DNA from 3 places in the Streptomyces sp. NPDC101490 genome. Region 2 is predicted to be linked to each of the others. Evidence: riboswitches for the same ligand, from Rfam matches in the RefSeq annotation. Region 2 holds a riboswitch; each other region holds the start of a gene.
What was found. Region 2 has a riboswitch for thiamine pyrophosphate ahead of thiO (glycine oxidase ThiO). Riboswitches for the same ligand answer to the same signal wherever they lie in the genome.

Region 1 (10,125 bases), on a different contig from region 2:
CACGGAGGCGACCAGGCCGATCGAGCCGACCAGCGTCCGGACGATCTCCTCGGCGACCAGCTCGCTGTTGGCCACCGTCCCCATGCTGCTCTGCGCGATCGAGAAGAGGAGAAGCAGCGGAAGGGCGGCGCCCGCGTACGCCAGCACCAGGGTGTTCACGACCGAGGCGATGTGGTCGCGGCCGATCCGGATCCCGGCCCGGTACAGCGCGCGCGGCCCCATGTCCGGGTCGGCCTGGTGCAGTTCCCAGACGGCGGAGGTCTGGGTGACCGTGACGTCGTCGAGCACACCGAGCGAGCCGATGATGATTCCGGCGAGCAGCAGACCGGACATGTCGATGTTCGGGTAGAGGCCGTGGATCAGTCCGGTGTTGTCGTCGGTGTTGCCGCTCAGCGAGGCCCAGTCGATGAAGAGCGACCCGAGCAGCCCGATCAGCAGCAGCGAGATCAGCGTCCCGAGCACCGCGACCGAGGTGCGGGCCGAGAGGCCGTGGCACAGATAGAGCGCGGCCAGCATGATCACGCTCGATCCGACCACCGCTACGACCAGCGGATTCGATCCCTCCAGGATCGCCGGGAGGATGAAGAACGTCAGCACGAGGAAGCTGATGACGAGCGCGACGAGCGCCATCAGGCCGCGCAGGCGCCCGACGAGCACCACCGCGAGCGCGAAGATCCCCGCGAGCAGGGCGATCGGGAGCTTCCGGTTGACGTCCGTCACCGAGTACTGGAGGTCGGGGGGCGCGTCGGGGGCGTACGCCACCACCACGCCCTGGCCCTGGTGGAGTTGACGGGGCGCGTCCGGCTGCACGATCTCGGTGAACCGCCGCCCCTTCTCCGGCCCGCTGGTGACCTCGACCGTCGCCTTCGCGCACTGCCCCCGCCGGGAGTCGACGGCCCCGCGCTCCTCGGGGGTGGAGGTGTCCCCGGTCGGCGGGACCTGTCCGGCGTTCACCGACGCGCAGTCGACGTACTGCACGGAGACGACCCTGCCCTGCTCCGTCTGCCGGTCGAAGCCGACCCCGGTGCGCTCGTGCGCCGGGGTGCCGCCCGGCCACAGCACCACCAGACCGACCACGACGGCGGTGGCGAACGGGATCAGGATCGCGGCGATGACCTTGCGCAGATGACGGGAGACCGGGGCGGCGGGACCGTGGCTGTGGCTGTGCCCATGGCCGTGCCCGTGGCCGTGCGGTTCGGGGGTCTGATGGGGGGAAGTCACCGACCGATCATCGCAAGAACGGCAGGGGCCCACTGTTCAGCACGCCAGGAATGGCGCTAGCGTGGTGGCACCTTTGCACACGCGGGAGCTCGGAGCACCGGGCTGAGAGGGCGCTGAATCACCGTACGCGCGTACTGATGTACGTACGGGAAAGGGCTGCGCCGACCGCCGAACCTGTTACCGGGTAATGCCGGCGTAGGGAGATCGGTCTCATGACCATTCAGGACGCACGCACGCCTGCCTCCGACCAGAACCGGACCGACGGGCAGGAGCGCACGCCCGGTTGGCACAAGGGGTACGTCCAGGGCTCGCGCCCCGACCTCCGGGTGCCGGTCCGTCAGGTGCACCTCACCAACGGCCGGGACGTCACGCTGTACGACACCTCCGGCCCGTACACCGACCCGACCGTCGACACCGATGTGCGACGGGGCCTTCCGGCCCTGCGCGAGAACTGGATCGTCGCGCGCGGCGACACCGAGGAGTACGCGGGCCGCCCGGTCCGCCCCGAGGACGACGGCATCAAGCACACCTCGCCGCGCGGCGGGCTCAAGAACCTCGACGCCGTCTTCCCCGGCCGTCCCCGGCTGCCCCGCCGGGGACGCGAGGGCCGGGCGGTGACCCAGCTCGCGTACGCCCGGCGGGGCGAGATCACCCCGGAGATGGAGTACGTGGCGATCCGGGAGAACGTCTCCCCCGAGGTCGTGCGGGAGGAGATCGCGGCGGGCCGCGCGGTGCTGCCCGCGAACGTCAACCACCCGGAGATCGAGCCGATGATCATCGGCAAGCGGTTCCTGGTGAAGGTCAACGCCAACATCGGCAACTCCGCCGTCACCTCCTCCATCGAGGAGGAGGTGGAGAAGATGACCTGGGCGACCAAGTGGGGCGCGGACACGGTCATGGATCTGTCCACCGGCCGCAACATCCACACCACCCGTGAGTGGGTCCTGCGCAACTCCCCCGTACCGATCGGCACCGTGCCGCTCTACCAGGCGCTGGAGAAGGTCGACGGCAGGGCCGAGGAACTGACCTGGGAGGTCTACAAGGACACGGTCGTCGAACAGGCCGAGCAGGGCGTGGACTACATGACCGTGCACGCCGGCGTACTCCTGCCGTACGTGCCGCTCACCGCGCGCCGCAAGACCGGCATCGTCTCGCGCGGCGGCTCGATCATGGCCGCCTGGTGCCTCGCGCACCACAAGGAGAACTTCCTCTATACGCACTTCGAGGAGCTCTGCGAGATCCTCGCGGCCTACGACGTCACGTACTCGCTCGGCGACGGACTGCGCCCCGGCTCGATCGCGGACGCCAACGACGAGGCGCAGTTCGCGGAGCTGCGTACGCTCGGCGAACTGAACACGATCGCCAAGCGGCACCACGTGCAGACGATGATCGAGGGCCCCGGGCACGTCCCGATGCACAAGATCAAGGAGAACATCGACCTCCAGCAGGAGATCTGTGAGGAGGCGCCGTTCTACACGCTCGGCCCGCTGACCACGGACGTGGCGCCCGCGTACGACCACATCACCTCCGGCATCGGCGCGGCGATGATCGCCTGGTGGGGCACGGCGATGCTCTGCTACGTCACGCCCAAGGAGCACCTGGGCCTGCCGAACCGGGACGACGTGAAGACCGGTGTCATCACGTACAAGATCGCGGCGCACGCGGCGGACCTGGCCAAGGGGCACCCGGGCGCGCAGGAGTGGGACGACGCGCTGTCCGACGCGCGGTTCGAGTTCCGCTGGGAGGACCAGTTCAACCTGGCGCTCGACCCCGACACCGCGCGTGAGTTCCATGACGAGACGCTGCCCGCGGAGCCCGCGAAGACGGCGCACTTCTGTTCCATGTGCGGGCCGAAGTTCTGTTCGATGAAGATCTCGCAGGACATCCGGCGGGAGCACGGCGGCACCCAGCGGGAGATCGAGGCGGGGATGGCCGAGAAGTCCCAGGAGTTCGCGGCGAGCGGCAACCGCGTGTACCTCCCGCTCGCGGACTGATCCACCCGCCCGCCGCCGCCGGTACTGGTGCCGGACACCGGTACCGGCGCGGTCTCAGCCGTCCGGGGTGTCGGGCACGGGGGCGGCGGCGGTGAGGACGTCGTGGAGGAAGGGCACGATCCCGCGCTCGAGGAGGGCCAGGCGCCAGGCCTCCCGGGCGCGGGACAGCTCGTCGTCCTGGTTCCCGCCCACCTCCGCGGGGCTGTTGCGCAGGGCCGTCACGAGCAGCCCCACGGCGGCGCAGAGCAGTCCCGCCGCGGCCACCGTCCCGAAGACCAGACCGGCGGTGAGCAGCGTCGCGCCGAACTCCACGGTCGGGGTGAGGGCGTGCAGGACCGCGCCCGCCAGCAGGAGGATGACGGCCGCCGCGCCCGCGAGGACGGGCACCATGACGGTGAGGACGGCGACGACACCCGCGCCGCCCGGTCCCGGCCGGTCGGCGGTCGAGGGGCGGTTGCCGAGGGCCGCGCGGTGCTGCTCGCGGACCTTCACGTAGTGCTCGTACTCGCTCGCCGCCGCGCTGGTGACCAGCGTGGTCGCGTTCAGCGTGAGGGCACGCAGCTGTACGAGGGTGAGGCGGGTGCCCGCTCCGTCGAGATCCGGACGTGCGTGGGCGGTGTTCAGTGCGTCGTCGAGGACCCGCTCGTACTCGGCGCGGTCCTCGGTCAGCAGGTGCGGAGCCACGTTCATGTGCATCCCCCGATGCTCCGTGGCCGCGGATCAGCCGTGGCGAACGGTCGGTCGAGCGGAAACGGAGGAGAGCCTGCTACCAATGGACCCCGATGGTAGGACGGGGGTGCCACGGGCTGACAGGGTGTTTCCGGAATTCGCCGTCCCCGGATGCGCAGGGTGACGCGTCAGCCGGTCAGGGGCAGTTGGACGACCAGGAGCTTTCCGGCCATGGTCACTCCGCCGTCCATGGCGATGGCGAGGCCCTCGGCGTAGACGTGCGGTCCGTCGACGACCGGTCCCGTGTCGTCCTCGCCGTCCTCCGCGCCGACCTGGCCGAGGAGGTACGGGATGGGGCTGTGGCCGTGCACGATCCGTCGGCCGCCGTAGGTGGAGAGCAACTCCCGTACGGCCTGCGGGCCGCCTTCGTCGCGGAAGGCGAAGCGCTTGGTCAACTTGCGGAAGAGGTCCCAGACCTCGTCGGCGTCGTTCCGGTTGAGGAGTTCATGGACGGTGTCGTTGACGTCCTCGATGGTCTCGCCGTACTCCAGGTACGCGGTGGTGTCGGAGTGCAGCAGGAGGTGGTCGTCCTCCCACACCACGGCGTCGAGCCGGGACATCCACTGGAGGTGGACGTCCTGGAGACGGTCCATGTCGTGCTTCTGCCCGCCGTTGAGCAGCCAGGCGGCCTGGAAGGTGGCGGTGCCCGCGCCGGAGTTGACCGGGGTGTCGCCGAACCGCTTGGCGCCGATGAGCAGCAGTTCGTGGTTGCCCATGAGGGCCTTGCAGTAGCCGCCGGCGGCGGCGGCCTCGGCGGACAGGCGCATGACGAGGTCGATGACGCCGATGCCGTCGGGGCCCCGGTCGGTGAAGTCGCCGAGGAACCAGAGACGGGCGTTCCCGGCGGACCAGTCGCCGTTCTCGTCGATGAGGCCCTGGGCGTGGAGGGCGGAGGTCAGTTCGTCCAGGTAGCCGTGGACGTCACCGACGACGAAGAGCGGGCCGGGTCCCTCGTCGTTCCCGGAGACGGGTCCGGTCGAGGGGACGGCCTCGGGGGTGACGGGGAGCCGGAGGGTGTCGCCGGGGCCGATGACGGGCAGGTCGCGCTCGGTCGGCGTGTATCCCTCGGGGAGTTCGCCGTCGGGGAAGGCGTTGCCGGGGTGGCCGGTGGCGACGGAGACGATCGCGGAGGCGGCCGGGGCGGGGTACGCGGGCTGGGCGCGGTGGCCGAGGAGCAGGGTCGGCTCGGAGGGCTGGGGGGCGCTGGGCGGGGGCCCCGCGGGGTGCCGGGGCGGCTCGGACGGGTACGCGGGGTGGAGGTGTCCGGCGGCCGGGTCCTGCTGCCCCGGGGCGGCCTGCTGTCCCGGGTGCCACGGCTGTTCGGGCGCGGTGGTGGGCATCGGCGGGGCCGTACGGGGGGTGTGGTCGACCGGGCGCGGGGGGGCCGGGGGGCGCTCGGGCGCCGTGTGGTGCGGCTGCTCGGCGGGCGGGGCCTCGACCGGTGGTGGGACCGGCAGAGGTTCCCCGGAGGTCGGCTCGGAGGCGTGGCCCTGTACGGGCACGCGCGCGTACGGCGGTACTCGGAAGTCACGCAATGTCGCCGTGCGCGCCTCGGGCTCCTGCCCGGCCCCCTGAGTCATGGACCCCTCCACCACCGTCGCGATGCCCTGCACAGCGCGGACCGGCCTGGTGGGGGTGGTCCGCGATGTCGTGCGCCCATCATAGGAATGAGGGTCGTGCTGTGTGACGCACCAGGGGTGGTGAATCCGGGTCCACTCCGGGTTGACCGGCTGATTCGCCCGATTTAGGAAGGTCTAGTCCAGGGTGGAGACCGGTGCGTCGGCCGGTTTGGCCGTCCCGGCCCACGGGCAGGGACGGGACGGCGGTGCGGTGACGCCCCGTCGGAGGTTCCGGTGCGGGGCGTTCCGTCGGGACTTCTCAGTCCTTCGAGGGCGAGCGCGGCGGGCTGACCGTCGTACGGGGCGAGCGGCGCTGCGAGGAGGTGCGGACGATGAGTTCGGTCGGTATCACCTGCTCGACCGGGCCGTCGGTCTCGATCCCCTCGATGGCGTCGATGAGGAGCTGGACGACGGCGGTGCCGATCCGGCGTGGCTTGAGCGAGAGCGTCGTGATGGGCGGTTCGGTGGTGGCGTAGACGGTCGACTCGCTGCAGCAGACCAGCAGCAGGTCGTCCGGGACGCGGAGTCCGTAGCGGCGCGCGGCCGCGAGGAGGTCGGTGCCGTTGGGGTCGAAGAGGCCGTAGACGGCGTCCGGCCGGTCCGGGCGGGCGAGCAGCCGGTCGGCCGCGACGGCGCCCGCGCACGGGTCGTGCGCCGGATAGGCCTCGTAGACGGGGTCCTGGCCCACCCGCTCGCACCAGTTCAGGTACGCGGTGGTGGACAGGCGGGTGTACGTGTCGGTGGTGGTTCCGGTGAGGAGGCCGATGCGGCGGGCACCGGCGTCGGCGAGGTGGTCGAGCAGGTCGAGGACGGCGGCTTCGTGGTCGTTGTCGACCCAGGCGGTGACCGGAAGGGTGCCGGCGGGGCGTCCGTCGGAGACGACGGGCAGGCCCTGGCGGACCAGTTCGGTGACGACCGGGTCGTGGTCGGAGGGGTCGATGACGACGGTGCCGTCGAGGGCGACGTTCGACCAGACGTCATGGCGGGAGGTGGCGGGGAGGATGACCAGGGCGTAGCCCCGGGCGAGTGCGGCCGATGTGGCGGCTCTGGCCATCTCCGCGAAATACGCGAATTCGGTGAAGGTGAAAGGTTCATCCCCGTACGTGGTCACGGTCAGGCCGATGAGTCCCGACTTGCCGGTGCGGAGCGTGCGGGCCGCCGCGGAGGGGCGGTACCCCAGCCGGTCGGCGACCTCGCGTACATGTCGCCGGGTGGCGTCGGGGAGTCGGCCCTTGCCGTTGAGCGCGTCGGAGACAGTCGTGATGGAGACCCCGGCGGCGGCGGCCACGTCCCGGATGCCTGCTCGGCCCTGCCGGCTTCCCCGGGTCTGTGCCCGGCTCACCTGGTGCTTCCCTGCTGCTGTCATGGCGAGCCGATAGTAGGGCGACAGAGGGTGGTTGGGCCGGTCGCACATACAGGCGTTGACAGGCACGTTTCTGCATGATCGAAAAGCGCCAAGGATCAATAAATCAAAGGTAGTTAGAGAGATTTTTGTGGGTTCCATCGGTATCGGACCACGTCGACCTGGCGAGGGTGCGAGGTCTCGAAGAGGTCTCAACTCACCTCTACGGGGGATGCGCGCCACGGCGCTCGCCACCGGCGTGCGCTACCCGAGCGTGCGCCCCCTGGTCTGTCGGCCGCGAAGGGCGAAGGGTCCGCGGCGTACCCCTCCGGTGTCCGGGGCCCATTCGCAGTGGGTTGTCCACAGGCCATTCGCAGCGGGGGCGAATCCTCTTAAGGTGAGGAGCATTGGCGGTACGTACGGTCGAGGAGGCCACACTGTGAGCGAGACCAGCGGGACGAGCACCGGCAGCCCGAAGCTGCGCGCCGAGCTGGACGGCGTTCCCACCTACAAGCCGGGCAGGCCCGCGGCCGCGGGCGGCCCCGTGGCCTTCAAGCTGTCCTCCAACGAGAACCCGTACCCGCCGCTGCCCGGTGTCCTGGAGAGCACGCTGGCCGCCGCCGCGAACTTCAACCGGTACCCGGACATGGCCTGTGCGGGCCTCACCGAGGAGCTGGCCGCCCGCTTCGGCGTCCCCGTCTCGCACCTGGCCACCGGCACCGGCTCGGTCGGCGTCGCCCAGTCGCTGCTCCAGGCGACCTCGGGCCCCGGCGACGAGGTGATCTACGCCTGGCGCTCCTTCGAGGCGTACCCGATCATCACCCAGATCAGCGGGGCGACCTCGGTGCAGGTGCCGCTGACCGAGGGGGAGGTGCACGACCTCGACGCGATGGCCGGGGCGATCACCGACCGGACCCGGCTGATCTTCGTCTGCAACCCCAACAACCCCACGGGCACCGCTGTGCGCCGGGCCGAGCTGGAGCGCTTCCTCGACCGGGTCCCCTCCGACGTCCTGGTCGTGATCGACGAGGCCTACCGCGAGTTCGTCCGCGACACCGAGATCCCGGACGGCATCGAGCTGTACCGCGACCGGCCGAACGTCGCCGTGCTGCGCACCTTCTCCAAGGCGTACGGCCTGGCGGGGCTGCGGGTCGGTTTCGCGGTCGCCCACGAGCCGGTCGCGGCGGCGCTGCGCAAGACGGCGGTGCCGTTCGGGGTGAGCCAGCTGGCGCAGGACGCGGCGGTGGCGTCGCTGCGGGCCGAGGACGAGCTGCTCGGACGGGTCGGCTCCCTGGTCGCGGAGCGCGAGCGGGTCCACGCCGGGCTCGTGGCCCAGGGCTGGACGGTGCCGGACACCCAGGCCAACTTCGTCTGGCTGCGGCTCGGCGAGCGGACCGCGGACTTCGCGGCGGAGTGCGAGCGCCACGGTGTGATGGTGCGGCCGTTCGCGGGGGAGGGCGTGCGCGTCACGATCGGTGAGACCGAGGCGAACGACCTGTTCCTGAAGGCGGCGGAGGGCTTCCGCCGGGAGGGCTGACCGGCTGCCGGTGGGCCGCGGGGCCGGTCACTGGCGTGCAGCGGGGCCGGTCACCGGTGGGTCCGGTGGTCGGCCCCGTGCGCGTTCCACCGGATCGGGCCGTACGGGTTCCACCCGGACCGGGCCGCCGTCGAGGACGGTGGTCTGGGGTCTGGGGTCTGGGGTCTGGGGTCCGGGGTCCGGGGTGCGGAGGGCCCGGGCGCCGAAGTAGCTCCTCGTTCCGGGCGCGGGTGGTGGATGAGGGGAGCGGGAGGGACCTCGTGAGCGCCGTGCTCGCGGGGGTCTCCGCCGGGGTCGCCGTGATGTGTCCGGCGGGCCGGACGATGTGTACCCGGCGGGCCGTGCCCTGGGTGTCGACAAGACGGTGAAGCCGTGGGGGAGCCGTCGACCGGGGACGAAACGACCGGCCGACCGGGGTGGCCTTCAGGAGGGACCCCCGGTCGAAGATACGGATTTCGTATGGTCCATAATGCTTGTGAATGTGAACGCGTTCACAAGCGTGTCCTGGTTCATCCCGTAATTCATGGGATTAGCAGGGCAAACTGCCGGTGTGACCACGGCGATGTAAGGAGAAACGACGTGGACCTCGCTCTTGCGCCAGAGACCCTGGCGCGTTGGCAGTTCGGCATCACTACCGTCTACCACTTCCTCTTCGTCCCCCTGACGATCTCCCTCGCCGCGCTCACCGCCGGACTCCAGACCGCCTGGGTGCGGACGGAGAAGGAGAAGTACCTCCGGGCGACGAAGTTCTGGGGCAAGCTCTTCCTGATCAACATCGCCATGGGTGTCGTCACCGGCATCGTCCAGGAGTTCCAGTTCGGTATGAACTGGTCCGACTACTCCCGGTTCGTCGGCGACATCTTCGGGGCGCCGCTCGCCTTCGAGGCCCTCATCGCCTTCTTCTTCGAGTCGACCTTCATCGGTCTGTGGATCTTCGGCTGGGACAAGCTGCCAAAGCGCATCCACCTCGCCTGCATCTGGATGGTGTCGATCGGCACCGTCCTCTCCGCGTACTTCATCCTCGCGGCCAACTCCTGGATGCAGCACCCCGTCGGCTACCGCATCAACGAGGAGCGCGGCCGGGCGGAGCTCACCGACTTCTGGCGCGTGCTCACCCAGGACACCGCCCTCACCCAGTTCTTCCACACCATGACGGCCGCCTTCCTGGTCGGCGGCGCGTTCATGGTCGGCATCTCCGCCTACCACCTGGCCCGCAAGAAGCACATCCCGGTGATGCGGACCTCGCTTCGGGTCGGCCTGGTCACCCTGATCATCGCCGGTCTCGGCACCGCCATCAGCGGTGACCTGCTCGGCAAGGTCATGTTCAAGCAGCAGCCGATGAAGATGGCCGCCGCCGAGGCCCTCTGGGACGGCGAGGCCCCGGCCCCCTTCTCGATCTTCGCCTACGGAGACGTCGACGAGGGGCACAACAAGGTCGCCATAGAGATCCCCGGCCTGCTGTCCTTCCTCGCCAACGGTGACTTCGACTCCTTCGTCCCCGGCATCAACGACATCAACAAGGCCGAGCAGGAGAAGTTCGGGCCCGGCGACTACCGGCCCAACATCCCCGTCGCCTACTGGGGCTTCCGCTGGATGATCGGCTTCGGCATGGCCTCGCTGACCCTCGGGCTGATCGGCTTCTGGCTGACCCGCAGGAAGTTCCTGCTGGCACCCGGCCTGAGG
Region 2 (10,125 bases):
AGTGGTCGACGGCGGTGAGGTGCGCGACCGGGGTCAGCGTGGTGTCGGAGGCGATCTTCTGGGTGGCCTTCACGGTGCCGCCTCGGGTGGAGCCCCCGGCGCCGTAGGTCACGGAGACGAAGCTGGGCCCGACCGCCTCGACGCGCCGCATCGCGTTCCAGAGCACCTGCTCGCCCTTCTCGGTCCGGGGTGCGTAGAACTCGAAGGAGTACGACGTGCCGCCGGAGGCGAGGATGTCCCGGACCGTGCGGGCACGGTCCGAGCGGACGGAAGCGGTACCAAGGGCCATAACGGCAGGTTAGACGGGGCACGGCGAGCCGCGTACCGGGCGTCCGGTGGATGGACATGTTTTCGGACAGACGGACGGATCGGGGCGTGTCCGGACTCGGGCCGGATGTCCGCCCGGATGTCCGCCCGGGGGCGGGAACGGGTCCGGGGGCGGGGACCCGGGGTCCAGGGGCGGAGACGGGTGTCTAGCCCTGCCGGGCGCGCTCCCGGACCCGGGCGGCGAGGGACGCGGTCGCGGCGGCGGGGTCGTCCGCCTCGGTGATCGCGCGGACGACGACGATCCGGCGGGCGCCCGCGTCCAGGACCTCGTCGAGGGTGGTCCCGTCGATGCCGCCGATGGCGAACCAGGGCCGGTCCCGGGCCAGCTCCGCCGCGTACCGCACGAGGCCGAGGCCCGGCGCGTACCGCCCCGGTTTGGTGGGGGTGGGCCAGCAGGGTCCGGTGCAGAAGTAGTCGACGCCCGGTGCGGCGGCCGCGGCGGCGACCTCGTCCTCGGCGTGGCAGGAGCGGCCGATCAGGACCCGGTCGCCGAGGATCGCGCGGGCGGCGGGCACGGGCAGGTCGCCCTGGCCCAGGTGGAGCACGTCGGAGCCGATGGCGTGGGCGACATCGGCCCGGTCGTTCACCGCGAGGAGCTTGCCGTGGCGGCGGACCGCGTCGGCGAACACGGCGAGGTGTTCCAGTTCCTCGGCCGCCTCCATGCCCTTGTCGCGGAGCTGGACGACGTCGACGCCGGAGGAGAGCACCGCGTCGAGGAAGGCGGGCAGGTCGCCCTGGCGCTTCCGGGCGTCGGTGCACAGGTAGAGCCGGGCGTCGGCGAGCTGCTCACGAGGCGTGGGCACGGTTGGGTTCCCCCGTCGGTGGCGCGGGGCGCGGCGGCCGGTCCCGGGCGGGGCCGGACGCCGCGACACGCGGGTGGTGTCTTCGGTGCCGGGTCAGAGGGCGAGCGCCTGGGCGCGGCGCTTCACCTCCGTGCCGCGATTCTCGCCGAGGGCCTGCGCGGGCGTGCCCGGCAGGCTCTCGTCCGGAGTGAAGAGCCACTCCAGCATCTCCTCGTCGCTGAAACCGTCGTCGCGCAGCAGCGTGAGGGTGCCGACGAGGCCCTTGACGATCCGGTCCTCCTGGAGGAAGGCGGCGGGGATCTGCAGGGCGTTGTTCTCTCCCCGGCGGACGGCGATGAGCTGGCCTTCCTTGATCAGCTGCCGCACGCGGGTCACGTCGATGTCGAGCATCTCCGCGATGTCGGGCACGTAGAGCCAGGCGGGGACGAGCGCATCGATCTTTACGTCAATCTGGGTCACGGGGACAAGCCTGCCATCCCGGACCGACAGCCGGTAGTCGGGCCCTACCCGACGGCCGCCTTCAGGGGGACGGAGGGGTCCGCCGCGCGGACCGGGTCGACCGGGGTGCCGGTCTCGATGAGCCTGCGGCCCTGGGCCAGGTCGCGGGGGCGGCCGACGGCCAGCAGGGCGACGGGGACCCCGGCGCGCAGCCAGAGCACGGACCAGGCGTCGTCGGCGGGGTCGCCGCGCCGGACGAGCGCGTCCGCGCGGGCGTGGTGGCCGGCGTACTGGACGAAGCGGCCGAACTGCTCGGACCAGAAGTACGGGACGGGGTCGTACGGCCCCCGGTCGGTCCCGGTGATGGCCGAGGCGACGGTGCGCGGGCCCTGGAGGGCGTTGTCCCAGTGGTGGACGAGGAGCCGTTCGCCGTAGCGGGCGGAGGGGAAGGAGGCGCAGTCGCCGACCGCGTACACATCGGGCAGGGAGGTGCGCAGCCGGTCGTCGGCGGTGACGGCGCCGCTCGGGTCGAGGGCGATGCCGGAGCCGGTGAGCCAGTCGGTGGCGGGGCGGGCTCCGATGCCGACGACAACGGCCTCGGCGGGGAGTTCGCGGCCGTCGGCGAGGACGACCCGGCCGGGTGCGACGGTGGCCACGCGGGCGTGGGTGAGGAGTTCGGCGCCGCTCGCCCCGTACCACTCGGCCATGGGGGCGGCGATCTCGGCGGGCAGGATCCCGGCGAGGGGGAGGTCCGCGGCCTCGACGACGGTGACGGGACATCCGGCCGCGCGGGCGGCGGTGGCGAACTCGGCGCCGATCCAGCCCGCGCCGACGACCACGACGGCGCTGCGGCGGGCCAGGACGGGGCCGAGGCGGACGGCGTCGTCGAGGGTGCGGAGCAGATGGACCCCGGGGACGCCCTCGGTGCCGGGCAGGGTGAGGGGGTGGGCGCCAGTGGCGAGGACGAGGACGTCGTAGCCGACGGGTCCCTCCTCGGTGTCGATCTCGTGGGCGTCGGCGCGCAGTCCGGTGACGCCCAGGCCGAGGCGGAGGGTGACGCCGAGGTCGTCGAAGTCGATGTCGAAGGCGGAGTCCTCGGCCTCGCCGAGGAGGACGGCCTTGGAGAGCGGGGGCCGGTCGTAGGGCTGGTGGGGTTCGCCGCCGATGAGGGTGACGGGGCCGGTGAAGCCCTGTTCGCGCAGGGCGACGGCGGTCTGGACGCCCGCCATCCCGGCGCCGACGATCACGACGTGCTGCTGGTCCCGCTTCTGCTCGCTCACCCGGCCACCCTACGCACCTGATGGACCGTCAGGAAGTCGGGGTGGGGCGGGGTCCTGCGGCCGCCCGGCGGCGCGGGCTAGTCTGGCGGGCGTAAAGCACTCGCGGGAGCCCGGACGCACCGGGCTGAGAGGGAGGCTGGGACGGCCTCCGACCGTACGAACCTGATCCGGGTCATGCCGGCGAAGGGAGGGGCTGGACGCCCATGCGTTCTTCCGATGTCCTCGTGGTCGGGGGCGGCATCATCGGCCTGGTCACGGCCTGGCGGGCCGCGCGGCGCGGACTGCGCGCCGCCGTGGTCGACCCGGATCCCGGCGGCGGAGCGGCCCGGGTCGCCGCCGGGATGCTCGCCGCCGTCACCGAACTCCACTACGGCGAGGAGACCCTCCTCGGGCTCAACCTCGCCTCCGCCGCGCGCTACCCCGCCTTCGTCGCCGAGCTGGAGGAGGCCACCGGCCACGACGTCGGCCACCGCGCCTGCGGCACCCTCGCCGTCGCCCTCGACGCCGACGACCGGGCCCATCTGCGCGAGCTGCACGCCCTCCAGACGCGCTGCGGGCTCGCCTCCGAATGGCTCAGCGGGCGCGAGTGCCGCCGTCTGGAACCGATGCTCGCGCCCGGGGTGCGCGGCGGGCTGCGGGTGGACGGCGACCACCAGGTCGACCCGCGACGGCTCGCCGCCGCCCTCCTCGTCGCCTGCGAACGCGCCGGGGTGGTCTTCCACCGCGCCCTCGCCCACGGTCTGACGGTCACCGCCGACCGGGCGCGCGGCGCCGGGCTCGCCGACGGCGGGCACCTCGCCGCCGACCAGGTCGTGCTCGCGGCGGGCAGTCTGAGCGGGCGCCTCGCGGGCGTGCCCGAGGAGGTCCTCCCGCCGGTGCGCCCGGTCAAGGGCCAGGTCCTGCGGCTGCGGATACCGGCCGCGTACGCCCCCTTCCTGTCCCGGACGGTCCGTGCCATGGTCCGGGGCAGCCATGTCTACCTGGTGCCCCGTGCCAACGGCGAGCTGGTCGTCGGCGCCACCAGCGAGGAACTCGGCTGGGACACCACGGTGACCGCGGGCGGGGTGTACGAGCTGCTGCGCGACGCCCACGAACTGGTCCCCGGCATCACCGAGCTGCCGCTCACCGAGACCCTGGCGGGGCTCCGCCCCTGCTCTCCCGACAACGCGCCCCTGCTGGGCCCCACCGCGCTGCCCGGCCTGCACCTGGCCACCGGCCACCACCGCAACGGGGTGCTGCTGACCCCCGTGACCGGCGACGTGATGGCCGAGGTCCTCACCACCGGCGTCCTCCCCGAGGAGGCGCGCCCCTTCTCCCCCCGCCGCTTCGCCCCCGCCCCTCCCGTACGCCAGGAGCAGCCCGCATGATCGTGTCCGTGAACGGGGAGGCGCGCGAGCTGCCCGGCCCGCTCTCCCTCGACGCCCTCGTCGCCACCCTGACCACGGCCCGCTCCGGGGTCGCCGCGGCCCTCAACGAGACGGTCGTGCCGCGCGGCGAGTGGGCCACGACCCCGCTCGGCGAGGGCGACCGGGTGGAGGTCCTCACCGCGGTCCAGGGGGGCTGAGCGCGATGTCCGACGACGTGTTCGTCCTCGGGGGCGCGGAGTTCTCCTCCCGGCTGGTCATGGGTACCGGCGGGGCCCCCAGCCTCGACGTCCTGGAGCGCTCCCTGACCGCCTCGGGCACCGAGCTGACCACCGTCGCCATGCGGCGGCTCGACCCGACCGTGCGGGGCTCGGTCCTCTCCGTCCTGGAGCGGCTCGGCATCCGGGTGCTGCCCAACACGGCGGGCTGTTTCACCGCGGGCGAGGCGGTCCTGACCGCCCGGCTCGCCCGGGAGGCGCTGGGCACCGACTGGGTGAAGCTGGAGGTCGTCGCCGACGAGCGGACCCTGCTGCCGGACGGGGAGGAGCTCCTCGCCGCGGCCGAGACCCTCGTCGACGACGGGTTCACCGTGCTCCCGTACACCAACGACGACCCGGTCCTCGCCCGGAAGCTGGAGGACGTGGGCTGTGCGGCGATCATGCCGCTGGGCTCCCCCATCGGCTCCGGACTCGGCATCCGCAACCCGCACAACTTCGAGCTGATCGTGGAGCGGGCCGGGGTGCCGGTGATCCTCGACGCGGGCGCGGGCACCGCGTCGGACGCGACGCTCGCGATGGAGCTGGGGTGCGCGGCGGTGATGCTGGCCTCGGCGGTGACCCGGGCGCAGGAGCCGGTCCTGATGGCGTCGGCGATGCGGCACGCGGTCGAGGCGGGCCGGCTGGCCCGCCGGGCGGGCCGCATCCCGCGCCGCCACTTCGCGGAGGCGTCCTCCCCGGTGACGGGCCGGGCCGACCTGGACCCGGAGCGCCCGGCCTTCTGAGCGCCCCGGCGGGACGCTCGTCACAGCTGTGCCCCGGTACCTCGCGGCCGGGCGGGCGCCGGGCCCGCGGCTCGTAGACTCGACGCCGTGGACACGACCCTTCAGGACCCCCTCGTCGGGCGGCTGCTCGACGGCCGCTACCGCGTCGACGCGCGCATCGCCGTCGGCGGGATGGCCACGGTCTACCGGGCCGTCGACACCCGTCTCGACCGCGTCCTCGCGCTCAAGGTGATGCATCCGGCCCTCGCGGTCGACGCCGAGTTCGTCGGGCGGTTCATCCGGGAGGCGAAGTCCGTCGCCCGGCTCTCCCACCCGAACGTGGTCGGCGTCTTCGACCAGGGCGCCGAGGGCGCGTACGTCTACCTGGCGATGGAGTACGTCGAGGGCTGCACCCTGCGGGACGTGCTGCGCGAGCGCGGGGCCCTGGCGCCCCGGGCCGCCCTGGACATCCTGGAGCCGGTCCTCGCCGCGCTCGGCGCCGCGCACCGGGCCGGGTTCGTGCACCGGGACATGAAGCCCGAGAACGTCCTGATAGGGGACGACGGGCGGGTCAAGGTCGCAGACTTCGGCCTGGTCAGGGCGGTGGGCTCGGCGACCGCCACCACCGGTTCGGTCCTCGGCACGGTCTCCTACCTGGCGCCGGAGCAGATCGAGCACGGCGCCGCCGACACCCGCGCCGACGTGTACGCCTGCGGTGTCGTCCTGTACGAGATGCTGACCGGCGGCAAACCCCACGCGGGCGACACCCCCGCCCAGGTGCTCTACCAGCACCTGCACACCGACGTGCCCGCGCCCTCCCGGACCGTCCCCGGGCTCGCCCCCGGACTGGACGGACTGACCGCCGCCGCGACCGCCCGCGACCCCGAAGCCCGCCCGTACGACGCCGTCGCCCTGCTCGCCCTGGCGCGGGAGGCCCGTGCCCGGCTGACCGACGAGGAGCTGGACGCGGAGCCGCCGCGCTCCCGGTCCGGGGACCGCGGCGGCTCCGAGGACCGGACGAGTGTGATCGCCCGCGCCGTGGAGGACCCGGCCGACGGGCCGCCGGTGGCGCGCACCGGCCGGATGCCGGTCCCGGAGCCGCCGCCCGCGACCGCCCGCCGCCGTCCCCCGAACGGCCCGCTGCTCCTGGTCGTCGGCGTCCTGCTCGCCCTCGGTCTGGGCGTCGGCGTCTGGTACATCAATTCCGGCCAGTTCACCCGCGTCCCCGCCGTCCTCGGCCAGACCGAGACCGCCGCGACCGAGCGGATCACGGGCGCGGGCCTGGAGGTCGGCTCGACCGCCCGCGCCTTCAGCGACGTGTACGAGCGCGGCACCGTCATGGCGGTCGACCCGGCCCCCGGCGAACGCCTGCGGAACAACGGCAGGGTCACCCTCACCCTGTCCAGGGGCCCGCAGATCGTGAAGGTGCCCCTTCTGAAGAACCAGCCGCTCGCCGAGGCCAGGCGCGCCCTGGAGCGGGAGGGCCTGGCGGTCGGAGTGATCACCCGGGCCTTCAGCGAGACCGTCGCCCAGGGCTCCGTGATCGGCTCCGACCCCGAGCCCGGCACCGGGCGGGCACCCGACTCGGCCGTCGCCCTGGTGGTCAGCAAGGGCGCGCCGATCGATGTGCCCGACGTCACCGGGGAGACCGTCGCCGACGCCACGGCCGGACTCCAGGAGGCCGGGCTCACCGTCCAGGTCGCCCCGGAGCGGATCCACTCCCCCGAGGACCCGGGCGCGGTCGCCGCCCAGTCCCTCGCCGAGGGCAGCAGGGCCGCCGGGGGCGACACGATCGTCCTGACCCTCTCCAAGGGCCCCCGGTCCGTGGAGGTCCCGGACGTGACCGGCGAGACCGCCGACGACGCGCGGGCCGCCCTGGAGGACGCGGGCTTCGAGGTCGAGGTGAAGAAGACCTTCCCCTACCTGGGCGACACCGTCTCGGGACAGTCCGTCGAGGGCGGCTCGACCGCGCCCGAGGGCTCCACCGTCACCCTCACGATCAAGGGACTGTAGGAATGCCGCGCAACCCCGTCGGTGGTCATGTCCCGGTGGCCGGTGGTCTCGCCACCGTCGGTCTCGGCTACGCCCGTGAGCTGGGCGCCGAGGCCGTGCAGGTCTTCGTCGCCAATCCGCGCGGCTGGGCCACCCCGCCCGGCGACCCGGCGCAGGGCGAGCGGTTCAGGGCCGGGTGCGAGGAGGAGTCGCTCTCGGCCTGGGTGCACGCCCCCTATCTGATCAACTTCGGCTCCCACACCGAGGCGACCGCCGAGAAGTCGGTGGAGTCGATGCGGCACTCGCTGCGCCGGGGCCGGGAGATCGGCGCGCGGGGCGTGGTGGTGCACACCGGTTCGGCGACCGGGGGCCGCCCGCGCGCGGTGGCGCTCGCGCAGGTGCGGGAGCTGCTGCTGCCGCTGCTCGACGAGCTGACGCACGAGGACGACCCGGATCTGCTGCTCGAATCGACGGCGGGCCAGGGCTCCTCGCTCTGCTCGCGCGCGGAGGACTTCGGGCCGTACTTCGACGCGCTCGACCACCATCCGAAGCTCGGCATCTGCCTGGACACCTGCCATGTCTTCGCCGCCGGACACGACCTGACCGGCCCGCACGGGGCCGCGCGGACGCTGGACCAGCTGGTGGCGACCGTGGGCGAGGGACGGCTGCGGCTGATCCACGCCAACGACTCGCAGGACGTGGTGGGCGCCCGGAAGGACCGGCACGCCAACATCGGCGCGGGCCACATCGGGCAGGACGGCTTCCGGAACCTCCTGCGGCACCCGGCGACCGACGGTGTGCCGCTGATCATCGAGACGCCCGGCGGCAAGGCGGGGCACCTGGCGGACGTGGAGCTCCTCAAGAAGCTCAGGGACTGACGTCCCGGCCCGTCCCGTCCCGTCCCGTCGAGGAGTACCCCAGGGGGTCATACGGTTCCTGACGAGGGCAGGAACCGCTGCCCGAGCCCCGGGGGCACCGACACGTGGATGATCGGCCGGGGCAGGGGCCATGCGGTGGTCCACCGGTACCAGTGACCGGCCCGACCGTGTCGTACGGCGGCCGGGAGCGCTACAGCTCCGGGCCGTCGCCCGCTTCCTCCTGGTACGAGTAGCGCTGCTCGGTCCACGGGTCGCCGAGGTTGTGGTAGCCGCGCTCCTCCCAGAAGCCCCGGCGGTCGGCGGCCATGTACTCCACGCCCCGGACCCATTTCGGGCCCTTCCAGGCGTACAGGTGCGGCACTATCAGGCGCAGCGGGAAGCCGTGCTCGGCGGTGAGCAGCTCGCCGTCCTTGTGGGTGGCGAAGATCGTGCGGTCCGAGGCGAAGTCGGAGAGCCGCATGTTGGCGCTGTAGCCGTACTCGGCCCAGACCATCACATGGGTGACCTGCGGCGCGGGCGGGGCGAGCGCCAGCAGCGTACGGGCCGGGACACCGCCCCATTCGGCGCCGATCATGCTGAACTTGGTGACGCAGTGGAGATCGGCCACGACCGAGGAGAACGGCAGGGCCGAGAACTCCTCGTGGTTCCAGCAGTGCTTGTCGCCGTCGGCGGTCGCGCCGAAGACGCGGAACTCCCAGCGGTCCGGCTTGAACTTCGGTACGGGCCCGTAGTGGGTGACCGGCCAGCCGCGCTGGATGCGCTGACCGGGCGGAAGGTCCGGTGAACGATCCGGCTGCCCCGCTTCCCGGTGTGCTCCGCTCTCCGGCTGACCCATGTCTTCCATGGTGACAGACGGCGAGGGGTGGTCATGACCAGGCTAAGGCCCGGCGGGCAGGATTCGGGGCAAGCCCCACTAAGCGTGCACTTACTGGACGCCCCCCATCCGGGGTGCGAGGATGCGGCCGTTCCGAGCGGTGACGACACAGACACACAGCGTGGAAGGAGCCTCTGCGATGCAGGGCGACCCCGAGGTCCTCGAATTCCTCAACGAGCAGCTGACCGGCGAACTCACGGCCATCAACCAGTACTGGCTGCACTACCGCATCCAGGACAACAAGGGGTGGACCAAGCTCGCCAAGTACACCCGTGAAGAGTCCATCGACGAGATGAAGCACGCGGACAAGCTGACCGAGCGCATCCTGATGCTCGACGGCCTGCCCAACTACCAGCGGCTCTTCCACGTACGGGTCGGCCAGACGATCACCGAGATGTTCCAGGCGGACCGCCAGGTCGAGGTGGAGGCGATCGACCGGCTGCGGCGCGGGATCGAGGTCATGCGGGCCAAGGGGGACGTGACGTCCGCCAACCTCTTCGAGGAGATCCTGGCCGACGAGGAGCACCACATCGACTACCTGGACACCCAGCTGGAGCTGATCGAGTCCCTGGGCGAGGCGCTCTACCTCTCGACGCTCATCGAGCAGCCGAGCTAGGGCCTGTCTGACAATTCCCGTCGTCGCCCGCAGGGCGGCCGCGCGGCGTCAGGTGCGTGCTCTCGGCGTGCTGGCCCCAGGCCCGCGTACTGGATGTACGTGGGTCTGGGGCCGGTGCGGCGAGAGTGCGTGCATGGCGTCGTGAGGCAGGCGGGAATTGTCAGACGGGCCCTAGGGCGCGTTTCGAAAGTCCCGCCTGCCTGGCGACGCCTGGCAGGCACGCTCGCCCCCAGGTCGCCTCAGGCGGCCCGTCCCAGATCGACGACGGGCTCCGCCGCGAGGGCGGGTGCGCCCTGGTCCACGAGCTCGCGCCGGGGGCAGGCACCGCGCCCGAGGATGGCCTGAATGCGACGGACGCAGGAACCGCAGTCCGTGCCCGCCTTGCAGGCGGAGGCGATCTGCCGGGGGGTACAGGCGCCCGCGTCGGCGTGCTCCTTGACCTGCTTCTCCGTGACACCGAAGCAAGAGCAGACGTACAACGCGGTTCACCTCCCGCCGTGATCGATAAGGCTAACCTAACCTTACCCGGCTCCGAGGTGCCCCAAAAGCCCCGGATACGACGATGGGGCGCGGA
Region 3 (10,125 bases), on a different contig from region 2:
TCCATGAACCAGGGCGCCGTACAGGGCGACAACAGCGGCACCGGTAGCAGGACCGGCCGCTTCATGCTGAAGCTGTCAGGAGAGGCATTCTCCGGCGGTACCGGCCTCGGCGTCGACCCCGACGTCGTGCACGCGGTCGCGCGTGAGATCGCGGCCGTGGTCCGCGACGGCGCGGAGATCGCGGTGGTCATCGGCGGTGGCAACTTCTTCCGGGGCGCCGAGCTCCAGCAGCGCGGCATGGACCGGGCCCGCTCCGACTACATGGGAATGCTCGGCACCGTGATGAACTGCCTCGCCCTCCAGGACTTCCTGGAGAAGGAAGGCATCGACTCCCGCGTCCAGACCGCCATCACCATGGGGCAGGTCGCCGAGCCGTACATCCCGCTGCGCGCCGTGCGCCACCTGGAGAAGGGGCGCGTCGTGATCTTCGGCGCGGGCATGGGCATGCCGTACTTCTCCACCGACACGACCGCCGCCCAGCGTGCCCTGGAGATCGACGCCGAAGCCCTGCTGATGGGCAAGAACGGCGTGGACGGCGTCTACGACTCCGACCCCAGGGCCAACCCCGACGCGGTCAAGTTCGACGCGCTGGAGTACGGCGAGGTGATCTCCCGCGACCTCAAGATCGCGGACGCCACCGCCATCACGCTGTGCCGGGACAACAACCTCCCGATCCTCGTCTTCGAACTCCTCACCGCGGGCAATATCGCTCGCGCGGTGAAGGGTGAGAAGATCGGCACGCTCGTGAGCGACCAGGGCACCCGGGCCTGACCCGAACCGGGGAAACCCCCCGCAAGGGGATGGACAGAGCCCTGCCGGTCGTACACCGTGCAGGACCCAACGCGACGACACGCAGGAGCAAGTGGTGATCGAAGAGACCCTCCTCGAGGCCGAGGAGAAGATGGAGAAGGCCGTCGTGGTCGCCAAGGAGGACTTCGCCGCGATCCGCACCGGCCGTGCGCACCCGGCGATGTTCAACAAGATCGTGGCGGACTACTACGGCGCCATCACCCCCATCAACCAGCTGGCTTCCTTCTCCGTCCCGGAGCCCCGGATGGCCGTGGTGACCCCGTTCGACAAGAGCGCGCTGCGCAACATCGAGCAGGCCATCCGCGACTCGGACCTCGGGGTCAACCCGAGCAACGACGGCAACATCATCCGGGTGGTGTTCCCCGAGCTGACGGAGGAGCGCCGCCGGGAGTACATCAAGGTCGCCAAGGGCAAGGCCGAGGACTCGAAGATCTCGATCCGCGCGGTCCGCCGCAAGGCCAAGGAGACCATCGACAAGCTCGTCAAGGACGGCGAGGTCGGCGAGGACGAGGGCCGCCGCGGCGAGAAGGAGCTCGACGACACCACCGCGAAGTACGGCGCGCAGGTGGACGAGCTGCTCAAGCACAAGGAAGCCGAGCTGCTCGAGGTCTGATGAACGACTCATCCTGGGGGGCCCCGGCCGGTTCCGGCCGTGGGGGACCCGACCAGGGGCCCGTCCCGGCGGGTCCCGCACACGATCGGCACGGGGCACCGCAGACTCGCCCCATGCCCATCGTGCCCGACGTTCCCGCCGGCGGATTCCAGGACGATCACGGCCGGGGGGCCGCTCACCCGAGCGGTCCCCTGTTCCGTGACGAGACGCCGCACGAGCACCCGCAGGAGCCCATGCCCAGCCCCACCCCGCCTCCGCCGTCCGGGCCGCCGTCGGAGCCCCGGCAGAAGAAGAGCGCGGGGCGCGATCTGGGCGCTGCCATAGGGGTCGGGGTCGGACTCGGCGTCGTCATCATCGCGTCGCTGTTCTGGAAGCCGGCGTTCGTCGGCGTGCTCGTGGTCGCCGTGGTCGTGGGCCTGTGGGAGCTGACCTCCCGTCTCCAGGAGCGCAAGGCCATCAAGGCGCCGCTGGTTCCGCTCGCGGTCGGTGGCGCGGCGATGGTCGTCGCCGGTTACCTCCGGGGTGCCGAGGGCGCCTGGGTGGCGATGGCCCTGACGGCGCTCGCGGTGCTCGTGTGGCGGATGACGGAGCCCCCCGAGGGGTATCTGAGGGACGTCACGGCGGGGGTGTTCGCCGCGTTCTACGTGCCGTTCCTGGCGACCTTCGTGGCGCTGCTGCTCGCCGCCGACGACGGTCCGCAGCGGGTCCTCACGTTCCTGCTCCTGACCGTGGTCAGCGACACCGGGGCGTACGCGATCGGCTGGCGGTTCGGCAAGCACAAGCTGGCCCCGAGGATCAGCCCCGGAAAGACCCGTGAGGGGCTCGTCGGCGCGGTGACGTTCGCGATGGCGGCGGGCGCGCTGTGCATGCAGTTCCTGATCGACGACGGCGTCTGGTGGCAGGGTCTGGTCCTCGGCCTCGCGGTGGCGGCGAGCGCGACGCTCGGCGACCTCGGCGAGTCGATGATCAAGCGTGACCTGGGCATCAAGGACATGGGCACGCTGCTGCCCGGTCACGGCGGCATCATGGACCGGCTGGACTCGCTGCTGCCGACGGCGCCGGTGGTCTGGCTGCTGCTCGCGCTCTTCGTCGGAACGGGTTGACGGACAGCGGGTACTCTGGAAGGGCTCGTGGCGCACCGCGTCGCGAGCCCTTCGTACGCCCCGCTGCCGCGGGGGTGATCCTGAGGTCCCGGCTCCGGCAGTGTGCCGCCGTGGTTCCCCGCCCGTCGGGTGGTGCCAGACCTCGTCGTCCTGAGGAGACGCCCGTCGTGGCCCGTCCGACCCCCGGAGAACTCACTTTCGTCGCCCCGCGCGGTGCCAAGCAGCCGCCGCGGCACCTCGCGGACCTGTCGCCCGCCGAGCGGAAGGAAGCCGTCGCCGCCATCGGTGAGAAGCCCTTCCGCGCCAAGCAGCTGTCGGCGCACTACTTCGCGCGGTACGCGCACGATCCCGCCGAGTGGACCGACATCCCCGCCGCCTCGCGGGAGAAGCTGGCCGGCGAGCTGCTGCCCGACCTGATGTCGGTGGTGCGGCACCTGTCCTGCGACGACGACACCACCCGTAAGACGCTCTGGCGGCTGCACGACGGCACGCTGGTCGAGTCGGTGCTCATGCGCTACCCGGACCGGGTGACGATGTGCATCTCCTCGCAGGCCGGATGCGGGATGAACTGCCCGTTCTGCGCGACCGGACAGGCGGGCCTCGACCGGAACCTGTCGACCGCCGAGATCGTGCACCAGATCGTCGACGGGATGCGCGCGCTGCGCGACGGCGAGGTCCCCGGCGGGCCCGCCCGCCTCTCGAACATCGTGTTCATGGGAATGGGCGAGCCGCTCGCCAACTACAAGCGGGTCGTCGGCGCCATCCGGCGGCTGACCGACCCCGAGCCGGACGGGCTCGGCCTCTCCCAGCGCGGGATCACCGTCTCCACCGTCGGGCTCGTCCCCGCGATGCTGCGCTTCGCCGACGAGGGCTTCAAGTGCCGTCTCGCGGTCTCCCTGCACGCGCCCGACGACGAGCTGCGCGACACCCTGGTGCCGGTGAACACCCGCTGGAACGTGCGGGAGGTCCTGGACGCCGCCTGGGAGTACGCGGAGAAGTCCGGTCGCCGGATCTCGATCGAGTACGCCCTCATCCGGGACATCAACGACCAGGCCTGGCGCGGTGACCTCCTCGGACGGCTGCTCAAGGGCAAGCGGGTGCACGTCAACCTCATCCCGCTGAACCCGACGCCCGGCTCGAAGTGGACCGCGTCCCGTCCCGAGGACGAGAAGGCGTTCGTCGAGGCCATCGCCCGGCACGGGGTGCCCGTGACCGTGCGGGACACCCGGGGCCAGGAGATCGAGGGCGCCTGTGGACAGCTGGCGGCCGCCGAGCGCTGACCTTGTACTCTGAGGTCGAACACATCTTCATATTCCGACAGGGGAGCGCCACAGCGCTGAGAGTGCGGTGACCGTCAGGCCGCAGACCCTCTGAACCTCGCCCAGGTCATTCTGGGTAGGAAGTTCGGTCGTAACTCGAGCTGTTGCGCCCTGCCCACCTCCGGGTGGGCGGGGCCGCGTCTCTTCCTGGTCACACCCAGGAGGAATGTCAGTGAGCACCAAGAAGGCGGCCGCCGTCGCGCTCGTCGCGGCGCTGGGCGTCACCACGCTGGCCGCGTGCGGGGCGGACGACGCCCGCGAGGCGGCGGGGAAGTCCGGCGCGCCCGCGCCGAAGACCGTGACCCTCGTGAGCCACGACTCCTTCAACGCCTCCAAGGAGGTGCTGGCGGAGTTCACGAAGCGGACCGGATTCACCGTGAAGGTCCTCAAGAGCGGGGACGCGGGCGAGGCGGTGAACAAGGAGATCCTGACCAAGGGCTCTCCGCAGGGTGACGTCTTCTTCGGCGTCGACAACACGCTGCTGTCCCGCGCCCTCGACAACGGGATCTTCGTCCCGTACGAGGCGAAGGGACTGGACCGGGTCCCGGCCGCGTACCGGCTGGACAAGGAGCACCGGGTGACCCCGGTCGACTCCGGGGACATCTGCGTCAACTACGACAAGAAGTACTTCGCGGACAGGAAGCTGGCGCCGCCGGTCACCTTCGACGACCTGGTGAAGCCCGCCTACAAGGACCTCCTCGTGGTGGAGAACCCCGAGCGGTCGTCCCCGGGGCTCGGTTTCCTGCTCGGCACCGCCGCCAAGTACGGCGACGACGGCTGGCCGGGCTACTGGTCGAAGCTCAGGGCCAACGGCGTGAAGACCGTCGACAGCTGGGAGCTGGCCTACAACCAGGAGTTCTCCGGTTCGGCCGGGGGCAAGCAGGCCAAGGGCGACCGGCCGCTCGTCGTGTCGTACGCCTCCAGCCCCCCGGTCGAGGTGCTCTACGGGGAGCCGCAGCCGAAGGTGGCGCCGACTGGGGTGTCCACCGGCACCTGCTTCCGGCAGACCGAGTTCGCGGGGCTGCTGACCGGGGCGAAGAACCCCGAGGGCGGCAAGGCGCTGATCGACTTCCTGATCTCGAAGACGTTCCAGGAGGACATGCCGCTCCAGATGTTCGTCAACCCGGTGGTGACGGACGCGGTGCTGCCCGAGCTGTTCACGAAGCACGGCGTGGTCGTGGACAAGCCGGAGACGATGGCGCCGGAGAAGATCGCCGCGAAGCGTGACGGGTGGATCCAGCAGTGGTCGTCGCTGGCCGTGAAGTAGGGCGCGACGTCCGAGGGAACGTGACGCGGCTGGGCCTGATGGCCCTGCCCGTCGCGTTCTTCGCGGTCTTCTTCGCCTGGCCCGTCGTGTCGATCGTGGACCGGGGACTGCGGCCCGACGGCAGCTGGCGGCTCGGCCGGATCGGGGACACCCTGGCCCGCCCGGAGATCCTCGACGTCCTCGGCTTCACGCTCTGGCAGGCGCTGGCGTCGACGGCGCTGACCCTGCTCGTCGCGCTGCCGGGGGCGTACGTCTTCGCCCGCTTCGACTTCCCGGGCAAGGGCGTCCTGCGGGCCGTGGTCACGGTCCCGTTCGTGCTGCCCACGGTCCTCGTCGGCACCGCGTTCCTCGCGCTCGTCGGCCGGAACGGGCTGACGGACGAGCTGTGGGGGCTGCGGCTCGACACCAGCGTCTGGGCGATCCTCCTCGCCCATGTGTTCTTCAACTACGCCGTGGTCGTACGGACCGTGGGCGGGCTCTGGTCGCAGCTGGACCCGCGCCAGGAGGAGGCGGCCCGGGTCCTCGGCGCCTCGCGGTGGACGGCGTGGCGGACGGTGACGCTGCCCGCCCTCGTGCCCTCGGTGGCCGCCGCCGCGCTGATGGTCTTCCTGTTCACGTTCACCTCCTTCGGCATCGTGCAGATCCTCGGCGGGGGCGCGTACTCCACCCTGGAGGCGGAGATCTACCGGCAGACCGCGCGGCTGCTCGACCTGCCGACGGCCGCCGTCCTGACGCTCACGCAGTTCGTGGCGGTGGGCCTGATCCTGGCCGTGCACGCCCGGACGGTACGGCGCCGGGAGACGGCGCTGCGGCTCGTACCGCCGGAGCGGACCGCGCGCCGGCCGCGCGGCGCCGGACAGTGGACGCTGCTCGGCGGGGTGCTGCTCTCGGTCGCGCTGCTGATCCTGCTGCCGCTGGGGGTGCTGGTGGAGCGGTCCTTCGCCGGACCCCACGGGTACGGCCTCGGCTACTACCGGGCCCTCGGCACGCTGGACGAGTCCGGCACCTTCCTCGTCCCGCCGCTGGAGGCGATCGGGAACTCGCTGCGGTACGCGGCGGCGGCGACCGGCATCGCGGTTCTCGTCGGCGGGCTCGCGGCGGCGGCGCTGACCTGGCGGAGCGGGCGGGCCGGGCGGGCCGCGCGGCTCGTCCGGGGCTTCGACGCCCTGCTGATGCTGCCGCTCGGGGTGTCCGCGGTGACCGTCGGCTTCGGTTTCCTGATCACGCTCGACGAGCCGCCGTTCGATCTGCGGTCCAGCTGGATCCTCGTACCGCTCGCACAGGCCCTGGTCGGTGTCCCCTTCGTGGTACGGACGATGCTGCCGGTGCTGCGGGCGGTGGACGAGCGGCTGCGGGAGGCGGCGGCGGTGCTCGGCGCGTCGCCGTGGCGGGCCTGGCGCGAGGTGGACCTGCCGCTGGTGTGGCGGGCGCTGCTGGTCGCCGCCGGGTTCGCGTTCGCCGTCTCGCTGGGCGAGTTCGGCGCGACCGTGTTCATCGCCCGCGCCGACGCCCCGACGCTGCCGGTGGCGGTGGCGCGGCTGCTCGGACGTCCGGGCGAACTCAACTACGGCCAGGCCATGGCCCTCTCGACGATCCTCATGGTGGTGTGCGCGGTGTCCCTGTTGGTGCTCGAACGGCTCCGGAACGACCGGACCTCCGGGGAGTTCTGATGCTGAGACTGGAAGGGGCGACCGTACGGTTCGGGGAGCGGGCCGTGCTCGACGCGGTGGACCTGGCGGTCGCCGAACACGAGACGGTCTGTGTGCTCGGGCCCAGCGGCAGCGGCAAGTCGACACTGCTGCGGGCGGTGGCCGGACTCCAGCCGCTGGACGGCGGCCGGGTGCTGCTTGCCGGGGCCGACCAGGACGGGGTGCCGGTGCACCGGCGGGGCGTGGGCCTGATGTTCCAGGACCACCAGCTGTTCCCGCAGCGGGACGTCGCCGGGAACGTCGGCTTCGGCCTGCGGATGCACGGCGTCCCCCGGACCGAGCGGGCGGAACGGGTCGCGGAACTGCTCGACCTCGTCGGGCTGCCGGGCGCCGGGCGGCGCTCCGTGGCCGCGCTCTCCGGCGGCGAGCAGCAGCGGGTGGCGCTCGCGCGGGCCCTGGCGCCGCGCCCCCGGCTGCTGATGCTGGACGAACCACTGGGGCAGCTGGACCGGGGGCTGCGGGAGCGGCTCGTGGTGGAGCTGCGGGAGTTGTTCGGGCGGCTGGGCACGACGGTCCTGGCGGTGACCCACGACCAGGGCGAGGCGTTCGCGCTGGCCGACCGGGTGGTGGTGATGCGGGACGGGCGGATCGCCCAGACGGGTGCGCCCGTGGAGGTGTGGGCGCGTCCGGCGTCGGAGTTCGTGGCCCGGTTCCTCGGTTTCGACAACGTGGTGGCGGCGCGGGTGAGCGGGCGGGCCGCGGACACCGTGTGGGGGAGGATGCCGGTGCCCGAGGGCTCGCCGCAGGGGGAGCGGCGGCTCCTCGTCAGGCCGGGCGGGGTGCGGATCGTGGCCGCGCCGGAGGGCGTGGGCTGGCGGGTGGCTTCGCGGACGTTCCGGGGCAGCCGGGTGGCCGTACGGCTGTGTCCGGGGGACGGGCCCTCGCTGGAGGCGGAGCTGCCGCTGCGGGAGGCGCCGGAGGAGGGCGCCGAGGTCGGGGTGGAGTTCCGGGTGGAGGACGTGGTGGTGCTGGGCCCGGACGGGTGAGCCGGGCGCGATGAGTTCCGGGCGGCGGGGCAGTCTGTCTCCTGACCGTCGGCGTCGTGCCGACCGCGCGGGAGGAAGAACCGTGGCGCAGTTGCTCAGAGTGCAGAACTTCAACGTCTCGTCGGACGGGTTCGGGGCGGGGGAGGGGCAGAGCCTGGAGCGGCCCTTCGGGCACGCGGACCCGGGGACGATGTTCCGTTGGGCGGGGGCCACGGCGAGCTGGCCGATGCGGACCGACCCGGGCGGCAGCCGGGGCCTCGACGACTATCTGACCAGGGACTACTCCCGGAACATCGGCGCCGAGATCATGGGCCGGAACAAGTTCGGGCCGCAGCGCGGGCCGTGGCCGGACGAGCGGTGGCGCGGCTGGTGGGGCGACGAGCCGCCGTTCCGTACCCCGGTGTTCGTCCTGACCCATCATCCGCGTCCGTCGTTCACGCTCTCCGACACCACGTTCCACTTCGTGGACGTCGACCCGGAGACGGCGCTCGGGATGGCGCGGGAGGCGGCCGGCGGGAAGGACGTCCGGCTCGGGGGCGGGGCGGCGACGGTCCGGGAGTTCCTGGACGCGGGCCTGGTGGACACCCTGCACGTGGCGGTGTCGCCGGTGGTCCTGGGGTCGGGGTCGCGGCTGTGGGAGTCGCCGGAGGAGCTGTACGACCGGTACCACTGCGATGTGGTGCCGAGCCCGGGGGGTGAGGTGACCCACCACCTGTTCTGGCGGAAGTAGGGGAAGCAGCGGAAGTAGCTGGAGCGGGGAGGCCACGGGCGGGAGCGGGACGGCTGCCGGGAGCCCCGTCGGGGGCGGCGCGGTCGGCGCCGTCCCCGACGGGGCTCCTTCTCGGCGAGGCGAGGCGAGGCGAGGCAAGGGGAGGTAAGACAAGGCGCGGCCAGGCACGGCGCGGCCCGGTGGGGTCAGCCCTTCAGCGGCAGCGCCGCCAGTTCGGCGACCGCCCAGGTGAGGGGGGCGAAGACGGCGACGAGGGCGGCGGCCCTCAGCAGGGCCGCCTTGCGCAGGGCGTTCGGCGGGGCGCCGGTGCGGAGCAGGGCCCCGGTGGTCTCCGCCCGGCTCTGCCGGGTCTCCAGGGCCGCGGTCAGGAGGGTGGCCGTGGTGCAGGCGAGGACGAGGGCCGCGCCGAGACCGGTGAGCGGTCCGACGGCGCCGGAGGCCGGGCCCGAGGCGTACAGGGCGGCGCCCGCGTAGGTGCCGGAGAGGACCGCGGCGACCACGCCGAGGGGGCGGCCGAGGCGGTGGGACTCGGTGGTGAGGACCCGGCCCGCGAGGAGCCGGACGGCGCCGGGCCGGACGGCCTGGAGGAGCCGCCCGCAGCCGTGAACGAGGCCGGGTCCCGCGAGGGCGAGGCCGACGGCGGTGAGGACCCAGCCGGCCAGGACGCCCGCCGGGTTGCCGTCGAAGCGGCCGGGCAGCGGGAGCCCCGTGCCGCCGCCGCGTCCCGCGTACGTCTCGGCGGCGAGGCCGACGGCGACCAGGGCGATGCCCCAGGGCAGTCCTGTGGGCAGCGGCCGTTCGGCGCCCTCCGGCGGGACGGGCGCGGTGCGGGGCCGCAGGGCGAGCCCGGCGGCGGTGGCGGCGGCGACCGGGAGGACGGCCAGCAGGGTGAGGGCGGCGGCGAGCGGCAGCGGCCGGTCGGCGGCGAGGAGCTCCGCGGCGGCGCCGTCGAAGGGCAGCCCCGTGAGGTCGCCGCGCAGGTGCAGGTAGCACAGCAGGGCGACGGCGGAGCCGAGGGCGCAGGCGACGGCGGTCGAGGCGGCGGCGATGGCGGTGAGCCGGGCGGGGCCGAGGCCGACGGCCGACAGCCCGGTCCTGGGGCGGGTGCTGGGGTCGGTACGGGCCACCGCGACGGCGAACTGCACGGTGGCGGCGAGGGGCAGGGCGCACCACAGCAGACGCAGGGCGGCGGCGCCCGAGCGGTCGGGGTGCCCGACGGCGTGTCCGAGGGTGCAGAGCAGCAGGAAGCCCACCCCGGCGGCGGCGGTGGCGACGAGGAGCCGCCGGGTCTGGACGAGGGGGTGGGACCCGCGGGCTAGACGGAGAGCGAGCACGCGGCGACGCCCTCCGCCCCGGAGGCCGGGGGCGGGCCGTCGGTGCGGCGCCCGTCCAGGAGGCCGACCGTGCGGTCGGCGAGGGCGGCGACCTCGGTGTCGTGGGTGGCGAGGAGCACGGTGATGCCGTGCGAGCGGGCGGCGGCCGTCAGGGTGCGCAGGAGCTGGGCGCCGTCGGCGCGGTGCAGGGCGGCGGTGGGTTCGTCGGCGAAGACCACCGAGGGGGTGGTGATCAGGGCGCGGGCGACGGCGAT

Region 1: linked by a shared signal. The riboswitch ahead of thiC (phosphomethylpyrimidine synthase ThiC) and the one ahead of thiO (glycine oxidase ThiO) in region 2 are both predicted to bind thiamine pyrophosphate.
Region 3: linked by a shared signal. The riboswitch ahead of ACIRQY_RS24405 (thiamine ABC transporter substrate binding subunit) and the one ahead of thiO (glycine oxidase ThiO) in region 2 are both predicted to bind thiamine pyrophosphate.

Annotation. Positions count from the first base shown of each region.
Region 1 is NZ_JBIWNI010000005.1:204,626-214,750, reverse strand. It holds gene ACIRQY_RS14025 (YibE/F family protein) at 1-1,221, opposite strand, end outside; TPP riboswitch at 1,293-1,440, shown strand; gene thiC (phosphomethylpyrimidine synthase ThiC) at 1,434-3,215, shown strand; gene ACIRQY_RS14015 (hypothetical protein) at 3,270-3,911, opposite strand; gene ACIRQY_RS14010 (metallophosphoesterase) at 4,073-5,524, opposite strand; gene ACIRQY_RS14005 (LacI family DNA-binding transcriptional regulator) at 5,823-6,929, opposite strand; gene hisC (histidinol-phosphate transaminase) at 7,345-8,442, shown strand; gene ACIRQY_RS13995 (cytochrome ubiquinol oxidase subunit I) at 9,022-10,125, shown strand, end outside.
Region 2 is NZ_JBIWNI010000003.1:355,425-365,549, forward strand. It holds gene metF (methylenetetrahydrofolate reductase [NAD(P)H]) at 1-289, opposite strand, end outside; gene thiE (thiamine phosphate synthase) at 474-1,130, opposite strand; gene ACIRQY_RS09240 (Rv2175c family DNA-binding protein) at 1,224-1,589, opposite strand; gene ACIRQY_RS09245 (NAD(P)/FAD-dependent oxidoreductase) at 1,634-2,848, opposite strand; TPP riboswitch at 2,941-3,054, shown strand; gene thiO (glycine oxidase ThiO) at 3,052-4,215, shown strand; gene thiS (sulfur carrier protein ThiS) at 4,212-4,412, shown strand; gene ACIRQY_RS09260 (thiazole synthase) at 4,418-5,212, shown strand; gene pknB (Stk1 family PASTA domain-containing Ser/Thr kinase) at 5,300-7,204, shown strand; gene ACIRQY_RS09270 (deoxyribonuclease IV) at 7,207-8,061, shown strand; gene ACIRQY_RS09275 (sulfite oxidase-like oxidoreductase) at 8,252-8,896, opposite strand; gene bfr (bacterioferritin) at 9,075-9,551, shown strand; gene ACIRQY_RS09285 (bacterioferritin-associated ferredoxin) at 9,791-10,030, opposite strand.
Region 3 is NZ_JBIWNI010000015.1:72,089-82,213, forward strand. It holds gene pyrH (UMP kinase) at 4-771, shown strand; gene frr (ribosome recycling factor) at 866-1,423, shown strand; gene ACIRQY_RS24395 (phosphatidate cytidylyltransferase) at 1,423-2,526, shown strand; gene rlmN (23S rRNA (adenine(2503)-C(2))-methyltransferase RlmN) at 2,694-3,806, shown strand; TPP riboswitch at 3,836-3,946, shown strand; gene ACIRQY_RS24405 (thiamine ABC transporter substrate binding subunit) at 4,012-5,112, shown strand; gene ACIRQY_RS24410 (ABC transporter permease) at 5,151-6,782, shown strand; gene ACIRQY_RS24415 (ABC transporter ATP-binding protein) at 6,782-7,807, shown strand; gene ACIRQY_RS24420 (dihydrofolate reductase family protein) at 7,890-8,537, shown strand; gene ACIRQY_RS24425 (hypothetical protein) at 8,723-9,871, opposite strand; gene ACIRQY_RS24430 (ABC transporter ATP-binding protein) at 9,853-10,125, opposite strand, start outside.